3 linked regions of the Granulosicoccus antarcticus IMCC3135 genome follow. The protein of the gene in region 1 interacts with the protein of each later gene in a pairwise test. Links are inferred from orthologs where the notes say so. Each region holds a gene or a part of one and is shown in the gene's direction. Other genes may lie near its edges. The genes, in order: dnaE, dnaN and rplL.

Evidence for each region.
Region 2: the proteins of dnaE (region 1) and dnaN interact in binary tests that used the Escherichia coli proteins (3 or more experiments, as listed by UniProt). The link is inferred for Granulosicoccus antarcticus IMCC3135 from one-to-one orthologs.
Region 3: the proteins of dnaE (region 1) and rplL interact in binary tests that used the Escherichia coli proteins (3 or more experiments, as listed by UniProt). The link is inferred for Granulosicoccus antarcticus IMCC3135 from one-to-one orthologs.

The regions. Positions count from the first base shown.
Region 1 is NZ_CP018632.1:5,430,066-5,434,986, reverse strand. Bases 384-4,532 are described here. They hold dnaE (DNA polymerase III subunit alpha), read left to right. Parts: upstream 384-783; coding sequence 784-4,332; downstream 4,333-4,532. Other genes in these bases: IMCC3135_RS23520 (acetyl-CoA carboxylase carboxyltransferase subunit alpha), read left to right, coding at 4,454-4,532; rnhB (ribonuclease HII), read left to right, coding at 384-787. Also shown: IMCC3135_RS23535 (lipocalin family protein), read left to right, coding at 1-152; more of rnhB, read left to right, coding at 176-383; more of IMCC3135_RS23520, read left to right, coding at 4,533-4,921. UniProt on the Escherichia coli protein: DNA polymerase III is a complex, multichain enzyme responsible for most of the replicative synthesis in bacteria. This DNA polymerase also exhibits 3' to 5' exonuclease activity. The alpha chain is the DNA polymerase catalytic subunit.
Region 2 is NZ_CP018632.1:1,165-4,780, forward strand. Bases 1-2,844 are described here. They hold dnaN (DNA polymerase III subunit beta), read left to right. Parts: upstream 1-791; coding sequence 792-1,898; downstream 1,899-2,844. Other genes in these bases: dnaA (chromosomal replication initiator protein DnaA), read left to right, coding at 1-529; recF (DNA replication/repair protein RecF), read left to right, coding at 1,895-2,844. Outside these bases: more of recF, read left to right, coding at 2,845-2,965; gyrB (DNA topoisomerase (ATP-hydrolyzing) subunit B), read left to right, coding at 3,001-3,616. UniProt on the Escherichia coli protein: Confers DNA tethering and processivity to DNA polymerases and other proteins. Acts as a clamp, forming a ring around DNA (a reaction catalyzed by the clamp-loading complex) which diffuses in an ATP-independent manner freely and bidirectionally along dsDNA.
Region 3 is NZ_CP018632.1:1,910,968-1,914,697, forward strand. Bases 773-3,730 are described here. They hold rplL (50S ribosomal protein L7/L12), read left to right. Parts: upstream 773-2,041; coding sequence 2,042-2,419; downstream 2,420-3,730. Other genes in these bases: rplA (50S ribosomal protein L1), read left to right, coding at 773-1,114; rplJ (50S ribosomal protein L10), read left to right, coding at 1,438-1,962; rpoB (DNA-directed RNA polymerase subunit beta), read left to right, coding at 2,580-3,730. Outside these bases: rplK (50S ribosomal protein L11), read left to right, coding at 1-420; more of rplA, read left to right, coding at 422-772. UniProt on the Escherichia coli protein: The binding site for several of the GTPase factors involved in protein synthesis (IF-2, EF-Tu, EF-G and RF3). Is thus essential for accurate translation.

The DNA.
Region 1 (4,921 bases):
ATGTGGCTGGGGATGATCGTTCCTATCTGTGGTTCCTGTCGCGCACACCTACCGTCAGTGATGAGCAGAAACAGGCATTTATCGCTCAGGCGGATGCGATGGGCTTTCCAGTCGGAGAGCTTATTTTTGTCGATCAGGGCTTGGGAGATTGACGCTGAGGCAGTATCCTTGGCAGATGCAAATACAGCCCTTTTTGATAGCCGGTGTCGACGAAGTTGGCCGCGGTCCATTGGCAGGCCCCGTGGTGGCTGCAGCGGTCATACTTGATCCGCACAAGCCCATTGAAGGTCTGCTGGATTCCAAACTGCTCAACGAGGCCACTCGGGAGCGTCTGGACGTTATTATCCGCCGTGATGCACTGGCGTTCTGCATTGCTGAAGCCAGTGTCGAGGAAATAGATACCATCAATATTCTGCATGCCAGCATGCTGGCCATGTCACGTGCCGTGGAGGGACTTGGTGTCCGGCCCAATCTGGCACTGATCGACGGTAATCGCTGTCCGACAGTTGACTGTCCCTCACAGGCGATCGTCAAGGGTGACCAGCGAGTACAGTCCATCAGCGCCGCCTCCATCATTGCCAAGGTCATGCGCGATCACATGATGATGGAGTTACATGAGCAGTACCCGAACTATGGGTTTGCCGGCCACAAGGGTTATCCGACTGCCCAGCATCGCCAGGCTCTGATCGAGCATGGTGTCACGCCTCTGCATAGGCGCTCCTTCAAACCTGTTCGCGAAGCTCTGCAGCGGGCAGCCAGTCAAACCCAGGTGGTACCCGCTCCATGACGGACGAGAACGTGGATACGGCCATTGTCGAGCTTGCCGAGCTATCACCGGCAGCGCCTGCCTTCGTACATCTGAGCATTCACACTGAATTCTCGCTGGTTGACAGCACCGTACGCATCAAACCGCTGGCCAAACAGGTAAAGCAGAGCATGCCGGCGGCAGCGGTAACTGATCGCTGCAATATGTTTTCTCTGGTGAAATATTACCGGGCCGCTCTGGCGGCTGGTGTAAAGCCGATTGCCGGGGTCGACATGGGGGTGCGTGGCGCACTGCCCGATGACGAGATATCCCGTGTCATCCTGTTGGTGCAGGATGCCGATGGCTATCGCAATCTGACCAATCTGGTATCGCGCGGTTATCAGGAAGGGCAGAGCAGTGGCTCACCGATCGTCGACCTGGAATGGATCTTCGAGGCGAACGAAGGCTTGATCGTACTATCAGGTGGTGTAGAGGGTGATATCGGACAGGCGTTGAAACGTGGCCACGCTGACGAAGCTCTGGAACTGGCTACCCGTTGGCAAACAGTTTTCGGCGATCGCTATTACCTGGAGCTGTGCCGCACCGGTAAGGAATTTGAAGAGCAGTACATCGTGGGTGCCTGCGATATCGCCGTCAAGGCCGATATACCTGTGGTGGCCACCAATGATGTCCGCTTTCTGAAAGCCGGTGATTTCAGTGCGCACGAAACACGGCTCTGTATTCAGACCGGATATGTACTGGCGGATACGCGTCGGCCGAAACTGGTGACCGAAGAGCAATACCTCAAGTCTGCAGAGCAGATGCATGAACTGTTCGCCGATATTCCGATCGCGCTGGAAAACTCCGTGGAGATTGCCAAGCGCTGCAATCTGACCCTGAAGCTGGGTACTCCGGTTCTACCCGACTTCCCGATCCCTGAGGGCATGACCGAAACCGAGTTCTTCTATGCCTCGGCAGAAGAAGGCCTGGAAACGCGCCTCAAGCAACTCTATGACACCAGTCGACCGGATTTTGCCGAGATTCGCATCCCGTATGATGCGCGGCTCAAGCGTGAACTGGACGTTATCGCCGGTATGGGATTCCCCGGCTACTTCCTGATTGTTGCGGACTTCATCAAGTGGTCACGCGATAACGATATTCCTGTCGGTCCGGGTCGTGGTTCAGGTGCCGGCTCCCTGGTGGCCTACGTTCTGACGATCACCGATCTGGATCCACTGGCCTATGACCTGCTGTTCGAGCGCTTCTTGAATCCTGAGCGGGTATCGATGCCGGATTTCGATATCGATTTCTGTATGGATGGGCGCGATCGCGTCATTCAGTACGTGTCCCAGAAATACGGTTCTCACCGAGTCTCGCAGATCATCACCTACGGCACCATGGCTGCCAAGGCGGTGGTGCGTGACGTGGGTCGTGTCATGAGCCACCCTTACGGTTTTGTCGATGGCATCTCCAAGATGGTGCCTTTTGAGGTTGGCATGACGCTGACCAAGGCTATGGCCGAGTCTGAGGATCTGGCCCGGGCCTACAAGGAAGACGAAGAAGTCACCGCCTTGCTGGATATGGCCCTGTCGCTTGAAGGCCTGTCGCGTAACTGCGGCAAACATGCCGGGGGTGTGGTTATCGCACCCACCTCGCTGACCGACTTTGCACCGTTGTACTGCGAGCCTGACGGTTCGAGCCTGGTGACGCAATTTGACAAGGATGACGCAGAAGATGTCGGACTGGTCAAATTCGACTTTCTGGGTCTGCGTACCCTGACCATTATCGATAATGCGGTCAAGGAGATTGATCGGCATCGTGATGAACCGCTGAATCTGCTGGCCTTGCCGCTGGATGATGCACCCACCTACAAGCTGCTGCAGGATGCGCAGACAACGGCGGTGTTCCAGCTTGAATCCGCGGGTATGAAGCGCCTGATTGAACGCCTGCGTCCAGATAGTTTTGAGGACATCATCGCATTGGTGGCCCTGTATCGACCGGGGCCTTTGCAGTCGGGCATGGTTGATGACTTTATCGACCGGAAGCATGGCCGCAAGAAAGTGGCCTGGCCACATGAAGATTATCAGCTGGAAATCCTGAAACCCATACTGGAGCCGACCTACGGGGTCATCCTGTATCAGGAACAGGTCATGGGTATCGCTCAGGTCATGGCCAAGTTCTCGCTCGGCACCGCGGATATCCTGCGTCGTGCCATGGGTAAGAAGAAGGCAGAAGAGATGGCCAAGCAGCGCCAGGTCTTTCTGGATGGTTGTACCGGCAATGACATCGACCCTGGGCTGGCGGGCAATATCTTCGACCTGGTGGAAAAATTCGCCGGTTACGGCTTCAACAAGTCGCACTCGGCCGCCTATGCCTTGTTGTCCTATCAGACCGCCTGGCTGAAATGTCATCATCCGGCCGCTTTCATGTCGGCTGTTATGTCGGCTGATATGGACAACACCGAAAAGGTGGTCGGTCTGATCGATGAATGTAATGTCATGGGGCTGACCGTACTGCCACCGGATATCAATCGTTCATCGGTGCGTTTTTCAGTGGTAGACGAGAAAACCGTGCTGTATGGCCTGGGCGCTATCAAGGGCGTCGGTGAGGCGGCACTGGCCAATGTGCTGGAGGCGCGTGATCAGAACGGTGTTTTTGATTCTCTGGATGACCTGTGTCGCAGAGCTGCGCCTGGCACCGTGAACAAGCGGGTGCTTGAAGCCTTGGTCAAGGCCGGAGCTGTCGATGTGCTGGGCCCCAACCGGGCCAGCTTGTGGGCGCATCTGGCCAGCGCATTGCGCGGTGCGGATCAGTTTCACAAGAACAAGGCCGCCGGTCAGAACGATATGTTCGGCCTGGGTGAGCCGGTAGAAGCCGATGAGCCGGAGCTGATGCTCACGTTGCCTGACTGGAGTGATCGCGAACGTCTGCGGGCCGAAAAAGATACGCTGGGTCTGTATCTGAGTGGCCATCCGATCAATGAGTATCTGGCCGAGCTGGGTAATTTCACTCACGGCAGGCTGAAGGTGGTCTGCGGCAAGGCTAACAGTGCCGATTCTGGTCCTTCTTTCCGACCACGAGGCGTGCCGGTGGTTGCCGCGGGGCTGGTCATGGGAGTGCGACAGCGTGATGGGCATCATGGGCGCATGCTGTTTGTCACTCTGGACGATGGGACTGCACGGATCGAGGTAACCATGCGGGGCGAACAGATAGACAGTAGTGGCCATCTGATCGTCAAGGATGAGGTGTTGATCGTCGATGGCGATATAAGTCCGGACGAATTCAACGGTGGTTTCAAGATAAAGGCGCGCGAAATATACGATATGGCGAGTGCCCGAGGACGATTTGCACGTCAGTTACTGATTCGTCTCAATGGTCAGAACTGCCAGCCCGGTGCGCTGGACGAGATGATCAGTACGCTGTCGAATTACAAGAGCGGAACAATTCCAGTATGGTTCAGCTACCAGAACGATCAGGCGCAAGCCCGCATTCGGGCTGGTAATCGCTGGGCGGTGACCCCACAGCTGGAATTGATCGACCAGTTAGGTCGACTAACCGGTGAGGGTAATGTTGAACTACTGTATTGAGTGTCGTAATCGCCGGTCAACGGTCGCACTTTGCGATTAACGGAACTGTTTGAATTTCAACAATCTCCACTATCCAGTACACTAGTACCCACTGAATGCCAAAGGCGCTGTCGCTTACTCCATGAACCCCAATTTTCTTGACTTTGAGCAGCCAATTGCCGAATTGGAGGCTAAGATTCGCGAGTTGCAGTTTGCAACCGACGAGGCGCATATCAACATCAGCGAGGAAGTCGACACTCTCAAAAAGAAGTGTGACTCGCTGACTGGCAGCATTTTCTCCAAATTAAGCTCCTGGCAGATAGCCCAGCTGGCTCGGCACCCGCAGCGCCCCTACACGCGCTTCTACATCGACAATGTCTTCACGGACTTTGACGAGCTGCACGGTGATCGGCTCTACGCCGATGACTACGCCATCATTGGTGGCACCGCCAGGCTCAATGGTAAGCCTGTCGTGGTCATCGGTCATGAGAAGGGCCGGGACACCAAGGAAAAGATTCATCGCAACTTCGGCATGCCACGGCCCGAAGGCTACCGCAAGGCCAAACGCCTGATGGAGCTGGCCGAGCGTTTCTCACTGCCGGTCATCACT
Region 2 (3,616 bases), 5.4 Mb from region 1 along the record:
TGCCATCGAACCGCCTGAGCTTGAGATGCGTGTAGCCATCCTGAACAGCAAGGCCGAACAACGCGGTGTAATACTCCCCTCAGAAGTCAGCTTCTTCATTGCCAAACGGATCCGCAGCAATGTGCGCGAATTGGAAGGAGCACTGAAACGCGTCATAGCAAATTCTCAATTGATAGGCACCCCTATTACACTGGAATTTACTCGAGAAGCCCTCGCAGACCTTCTGGCCGTGCAAGCCAAGACTGTCAGCATAGAAAACATTCAGAAAACGGTTGCCGAGTACTACAACATCCGTCTCGCTGACCTGTCTGGCAAAAGCCGCTCACGCTCCGTTGCGCGCCCTCGGCAGCTAGCCATGGCCCTGGCCAAGGAACTGACCAGCAAAAGCCTCCCAGAGATTGGTAAGGTCTTTGGCGGCAGAGATCATACGACGGTCCTGCATGCGTGTCGCAAGATCGTCGAACTGAAAGAGTCCGATGACAACATCCGCGAAGACTACAGCAACCTTCTAAGGACTCTGTCCAACTAAGTTACCTTCCCTTTCAGGATGACTCATCTTCGGGTATAACCCTGTGGATAAGTTATCAACAAAGTGTGCATTGAATGAACTCTCATATTTATCCACAATTCATGCACAGGAAGGAAGCCTGAAGTCAGAGTAGTTATACAGACCAAAATAAACGTCCAAGTTATTGATTTAATAAGTAAAAAACGGGTTATCCACAGACTTAGCCGTCAGTAATAGTAGTAATAATAACCACACAATACAAACACACCTTTTTCTATCAGCCATGAAATTCAGTGCACAACGCGAAACTTTGCTGACGCCTCTGCAGCATGTAGTAGGCGCAGTTGAACGCAGACAGACCTCTCCCATACTCGGAAATGTCTTGATGACGGCCGATGATGGCTATCTGACGCTCACAGCAACCGACTCCGAAATTGAAATGCAAGCCAGAGTGGAAATGCATATCGATCAACCAGGGTCGACAACGGTACCTGCAAGAAAACTGTTGGAAATTTGCAAACATCTACCCGATTCAGCCAGGGTCGACTTTATCGCCACCGGTGACAAAGTCATTTTCAAGTCGGGCAGAAGCAAATTCACATTGGCAACACTTCCAGCTGAAGAATTTCCAACTGTTGATGCGTTAAACGAACCTCAACAAGTCATATTGACCGCTGACGTACTTTTGCAATGCATCAAGAACACAGCTTTTTCAATGGCCCAACAAGATGTCCGTTTTTACTTGAATGGCATGCTTCTGGAAATTGGTGCAGATCGTCTTTCTTGTGTTGCCACTGATGGTCATCGTCTTGCCTATTCACAATGCGCAACCAATGCCGAACCAGAAACTCCTGTCAGAGCAATCATTCCCAGAAAAAGCGTTGGTGAATTACAGCGGCTCCTGGGAAGTGTTGAATCTACTGACACCGTCACCTTGTTAGTCACCTCCCAACATCTGCAGATTCAGGTAGGTGGAGTCAGACTGACAACCAAATTGATTGATGGACGTTTTCCTGACTACAACCGCGTCATACCCATTGACGGAAACAAGGAATTACTCATTGATTGCCAAACGCTCAAGCAATCACTGACGCGAGCTTCAGTGTTATCCAATGAAAAATATCGAGGTGTCAGAATTGCTCTTCAAACCGGTACTTTGACAATCTCCAGTAACAACCCTGATCAAGAAGAAGCCATCGATGAGTTGGAAGTTGATTACACCGGTGATTCAGCTGAAATAGGTTTCAATGTCACTTACTTGCTCGACGTACTGAATTCACTTGAAACCGTCAATGCAAGAATTCTGATCAAGGATGGAAACAGTAGTGCTTTGATCACCCCGGAAACCACTAGCGACAGCAAGTACGTTGTCATGCCGATGCGTTTGTGATTCTCACAAAGCTGGAAGTATCCAGCTTCCGAAATGTTGTAAATCTATCCCTGGAACCGCATCCCCGTCTCAATCTGATTACGGGTGATAACGGAGCTGGTAAAAGCTCGATTCTGGAAGCGATTCAATGCCTGTCTACCGGGCATTCTTTCAGAACTCGAAAGGCCCGCGAATTAATCAGCCGGCAATCACAGTCATTCACTTTGACTGCACTCTTCAAAGATCCCAACACTGCTCGTGAACATCGTTGCGGTTTGCAACGAATGCGCGATGGTTCTGTGGAACTTCGTCTGGATTTCGAAGAAGTTGGCAGTATGTCTGGCGTAACCAGACTTTTACCCGTAAAAGCCTTAACACCAGACAGTCATAAGCTCATTCAAGAAGGTCCTCATGAGCGACGTCAATTCCTGGATTGGGGAGTGTTCCACATGGAACATTCGTTTTTTGACATCTGGAAGCAATTCAAACGGTCACTATCTCAACGGAATCAACTTTTACGTGATTCCGGATCTATAAATGAATTGCGCACCTGGGACGGACTATTTGTCGAGTCTGCAGAGCAGTTAAACAAACTACGCGCCGTTTACGTTGAACAATTAGCCATTGCACTTCAAAAACGAATGACTGATATCAATGCAAGGTTCCACGTGGAACTTCAGTATCGATCAGGTTGGTCAGATGAACACAAACTCGCAGATTTGCTGATTCGCAACCTTGATTACCACCGGCGAATGAAAACCACCACTGACGGACCGCATAGAGCCGAGCTGAGTCTGCTTGTTGATGGGGTGCCAGCGAAACAAGTGCTTTCCAGAGGTCAACAGAAGGTGTTGGTCTATTTACTGCATCTGTCCCAGCTAGACTTACTTGCAAACATCAACGCTCGACAAGCCGTGGTTCTCTGTGATGATCTGACTTCAGAGTTGGACAAAGAGCACTCAACCGAACTGATTCGTCAGTTATTGGATCTGGACGGTCAGGTGTTCGTTTCGGCTGTTGATTTGGAGGTTTTACGAGACTATGAACACACTGAGTTTCGTATAGAGCACGGAGGGCTTAAAAAGTAGTATAATTAGTAGGTTACGCTAAGCAGACTGAACGAATGAGCGATTCTCCCAGCTACGACTCCAGCAACATCAAGGTTCTCAAAGGACTCGATGCAGTACGCAAGCGTCCCGGGATGTACATTGGAGACACAGACGACGGTACCGGTTTACACCATATGGTGTTTGAGGTCGTCGACAACTCCATTGATGAGGCTCTTGCAGGACACTGCAGTGCCATCAACGTCACTATCCATACCGACGAATCCGTTAGTGTTTCAGATGACGGTCGCGGTATACCGGTAGATATTCACAAAGAAGAAGGCCGTTCCGCCGCAGAAGTCATCATGACTGTGCTGCACGCCGGCGGTAAATTCGACGATAACTCCTACAAGGTTTCCGGCGGATTGCATGGCGTAGGCATTTCAGTCGTCAACGCACTCAGCGAATGGTTGAAACTGACTATTCATCGCGATGGGTTCATTCATACCCAGGAATACAGCGATAGTAAGCCAGTGTCAGACCTTCAACAGGGCGAAGCCACTGAACTTACCGGTTCGAAGATTCATTTCAAACCCAGCGCCGATACGTTTACCAACATTCACTTCGAATACGAAATTTTGCGCAAACGACTGCGTGAATTGTCGTTCTTGAATCGTGGTGTTCGCATAATCC
Region 3 (3,730 bases), 3.5 Mb from region 1 along the record:
GTCACGGCTTATATCAAGCTGCAAGTACCTGCCGGGAAAGCAAACCCAAGTCCTCCAGTAGGACCTGCATTGGGTCAGCACGGCGTGAACATCATGGAATTCTGCAAGGCGTTCAACGCCTCTACGCAGAGCATGGAAGCCGGTCTTCCAATTCCTGTTGTTATTACTGTTTATAGTGATCGTAGTTTTACATACATCACAAAAACACCGCCAGCAGCTGTACTGTTGCTCAAGTCTGCCGGCCTGCCCAAGGGCAGTGGTCGTCCGAACACTGACAAAGTTGGCAAGGTTTCTCGTGCACAGCTCGAAGAAATTGCAACAACCAAAAAACCTGATCTGACTGCATCTGACATGGATGCTGCCGTTCGTACCATCGCTGGCACCGCGCGCAGCATGGGTCTGGAAGTGGAGGGCGTATAAGATGGCCAAATTGGGAAAGAGAGCAAAGGCAATCCGTGAAAAGGTTGACGCAGAAAAGCAATACAACGTTATTGATGCGTTCTCACTGCTGAAAGAACTATCCACTGTCAAGTTTGCAGAATCTGTAGACGTTGCAGTGAACCTGGGTGTTGATCCACGTAAATCTGACCAGGTTGTGCGTGGTTCCAGTGTGTTGCCAAATGGCACAGGAAAAACAGTACGCGTTGCTGTTTTTGCTCAAGGCGCTCAAGCTGAAGCTGCTCGTGAAGCCGGTGCAGATCTGGTTGGTTTTGAAGATCTTGCCGAGTCAATCAAAGGCGGCAGCATGGACTTCGACGTCGTCATTGCTGCACCAGATGCCATGCGCGTGGTTGGTGCTCTGGGTACAATTCTTGGTCCACGTGGTCTGATGCCTAACCCTAAAGTGGGTACGGTAACTCCGAACGTGGCTGAAGCTGTTACCAATGCTAAAGCAGGTCAGGTTCGTTATCGTGCAGACAAGGGCGGTATCGTCCACTGCACACTGGGTAAAGCTACCTTCGAACCTCAAGCTCTTGAGCAAAATCTGGGTATGTTGATTGCTGACCTGATCAAGGCGAAGCCTTCAGCAGCAAAAGGTATCTATGTTCGTAAAATCACCGTGTCCACTACCATGGGCCCTGGTCTGACAATCGATCATTCTAGCTACGTCTAGAAAGATAGACCAAGGCAGACTTCTGCGTAACTCGCAGGAGTCTGCAATTGTAATATTCGGCGATTTTGTCGCCAAGTTGTAGATAAGTAGTACGAAAGAACTTTGAGTGAGCAGACGTTGTGCCATGGCTAGCCATGACTCGGTCTGTCTCATCGAAGACCGCAGGTGTCATCGTGTTCCGGTGGCTTAATGGCCTGCGCAGATGGGGACGCGGGTAGCTCAGTATGACTACCTTGCAGAACCGAGTAGGCAAGTTGCGCGTTTTGCAACTTGCAAGGCATGGTTTTTCACTGGTTGAAAAGCCGTTTAACTAAAGGTGCTCTATGGCTCTGACTTATGCAGAGAAGCAAGCCGTCGTAGCTGAAGTCGCAGATGTTGCGAATTCGGCTTTGTCGGCAGTTGCTGCCGAGTACCGGGGACTTAGCGTCTCGCAACTGACTGCTTTACGTGCTTCTGCACGTGAAAGTGGTGTGTATGTGCGAGTCGTCAAGAATTCCCTGGCACGTTTGGCAGTCAAGGGGACTGAATTCGAGTGTATGAACGATCGCCTCAGCGGTCCGTTGATGCTGGCTTTCTCAAAAGAGGATCCAGGTTCAGCGGCACGTCTGTTTCGCGACTTTGCCAAAACTAATGACAAGCTTGTCATTACGGTTGGTGCAGTAGGCGGAGAAACGATCGAAGCTGGCGATATCAACAAACTGGCCAACCTCCCGACTCGGGACGAGGCTCTGTCACTGATGATGGCTGTCATGCAAGCGCCGGTTACCAAACTAGCGCGTACCTTGAAGGAAGTTCCGGGCAAGCTCGTTCGTACAGTGGAAGCTGTGCGGTTGTCCAAAGAAGCTTAATGCGAACCAGATCGTCTGGTTCACTCACTATGACTTACAGGTTATCCGCAAATACCGGTAACCGATCGGAGAAAGACTGATGGCAGTTTCTAAAGAAGACATGCTGGAAACCATTTCCAATATGTCAGTGATGGAGGTCGTTGACCTTATCAGTGCAATGGAAGAGAAGTTTGGTGTATCTGCAGCTGCTGCTGTAGCAGCAGCTCCTGCTGCTGGCGGAGACGCTGGTGCAGCTGCTGAAGAGCAGACTGAATTTGACGTTATCCTGTCAAGCTTCGGCGAGAACAAGGTTGGCGTTATCAAAGCAGTTCGTGGCGCAACAGGCCTTGGTCTGAAAGAAGCGAAAGATCTTGTTGAAAGTGCTCCAGCTCCTATCAAGGAAGCAGCACCTAAAGCAGAAGCAGAAGAACTCAAGAAAGTTCTTGAAGAAGCCGGCGCAACTGTCGAGCTCAAGTAATCGTTGTATCCCTCGTTACTTCCCCGGGGTTTGTGTCCCGGGGTTGTGACACCGACAGGCTGACAGTCATTGTGACTGTCGGCCTGCCGCCGCTTCCGGCGGGAAAATTTGAACTTGCGTGCTCGCCCGGCACGCGCTCTGCAGACTGCGAGGAACGTTGATGGCCTTTTCGTTCACTGAAAAAAAACGTATCCGTAAGGATTTTGGAAAGCGCGCTCCAATCCTTGAGGTGCCGTACCTGCTGCAAACGCAGCTGGACTCCTACCGCAACTTCCTTCAGGAAGATAAAGACGCGGATAATCGTGCTGAAGTAGGCCTGCATGGCGCCTTCAACAGTGTGATGCCCATTATCAGTTATTCTGGTAATGTCGAGCTGCATTACGTCAGCTATCGACTGGGCAAACCTGCTTTTGACGAGCGGGAATGTAAAATTCGTGGTTTGACTTTCGCGGCACCACTTCGAGTGCTCGCGCGTCTGATCATTTATGACAAGACCGCTCCTGCCAGCAGTAAAGTCGTCAAAGACATCAAGGAGCAGGAAGTATTCATGGGTGAATTGCCACTCATGACAGGTAATGGAACTTTCATTATCAATGGTACTGAACGCGTAATCGTTTCTCAGTTGCATCGATCACCTGGTGTGTTTTTTGACCACGATCGCGGCAAGACGCATTCATCGGGCAAATTGTTGTTCAGTGCGCGAATCATTCCTTATCGTGGTTCCTGGTTGGATTTCGAATTCGATCCGAAAGACTGCGTTTTTGCCCGAATTGACCGTCGCCGAAAGCTGCCAGCCACGATTGTTTTGCGTGCGTTGGGTTATGAGACTAGCGACATTCTGGAAAATTTCTTTGAAACGCACAAGATTTCTCTCTCGAAGACCAAAATCGAGATGGAACTGGTGCCTGAGCGCCTGCGTGGTGAAACCGCAGCGTTTGATATCAAAGCTGGTAAAGAAGTGGTTGTTGAAACCGGACGTCCGATTTCAGCCAGACACGTTCGTGTACTGGAGCAAGCCAACATCAAGAAGCTGGAGATTCCGGCTGACTACCTGGTGGGCAAGATCCTCTTCCACGACATCGTCGATCCTGAAACTGGCGAATTGCTGGCTGAAGCCAATGCTGAGCTGACTGCAGAACTTGTTGAGCAGATTCATGACGCTGGTATCAAGAAGATTGAAGTCCTGTATGTAAACGACCTTGATCGAGGACCGTTTATTTCCAACACATTGCGCATCGATCCAACGCGCACTCAGTTGGAAGCTCAGGTAGAAATCTATCGCATGATGCGTCCTGGCGAGCCACCTACCAA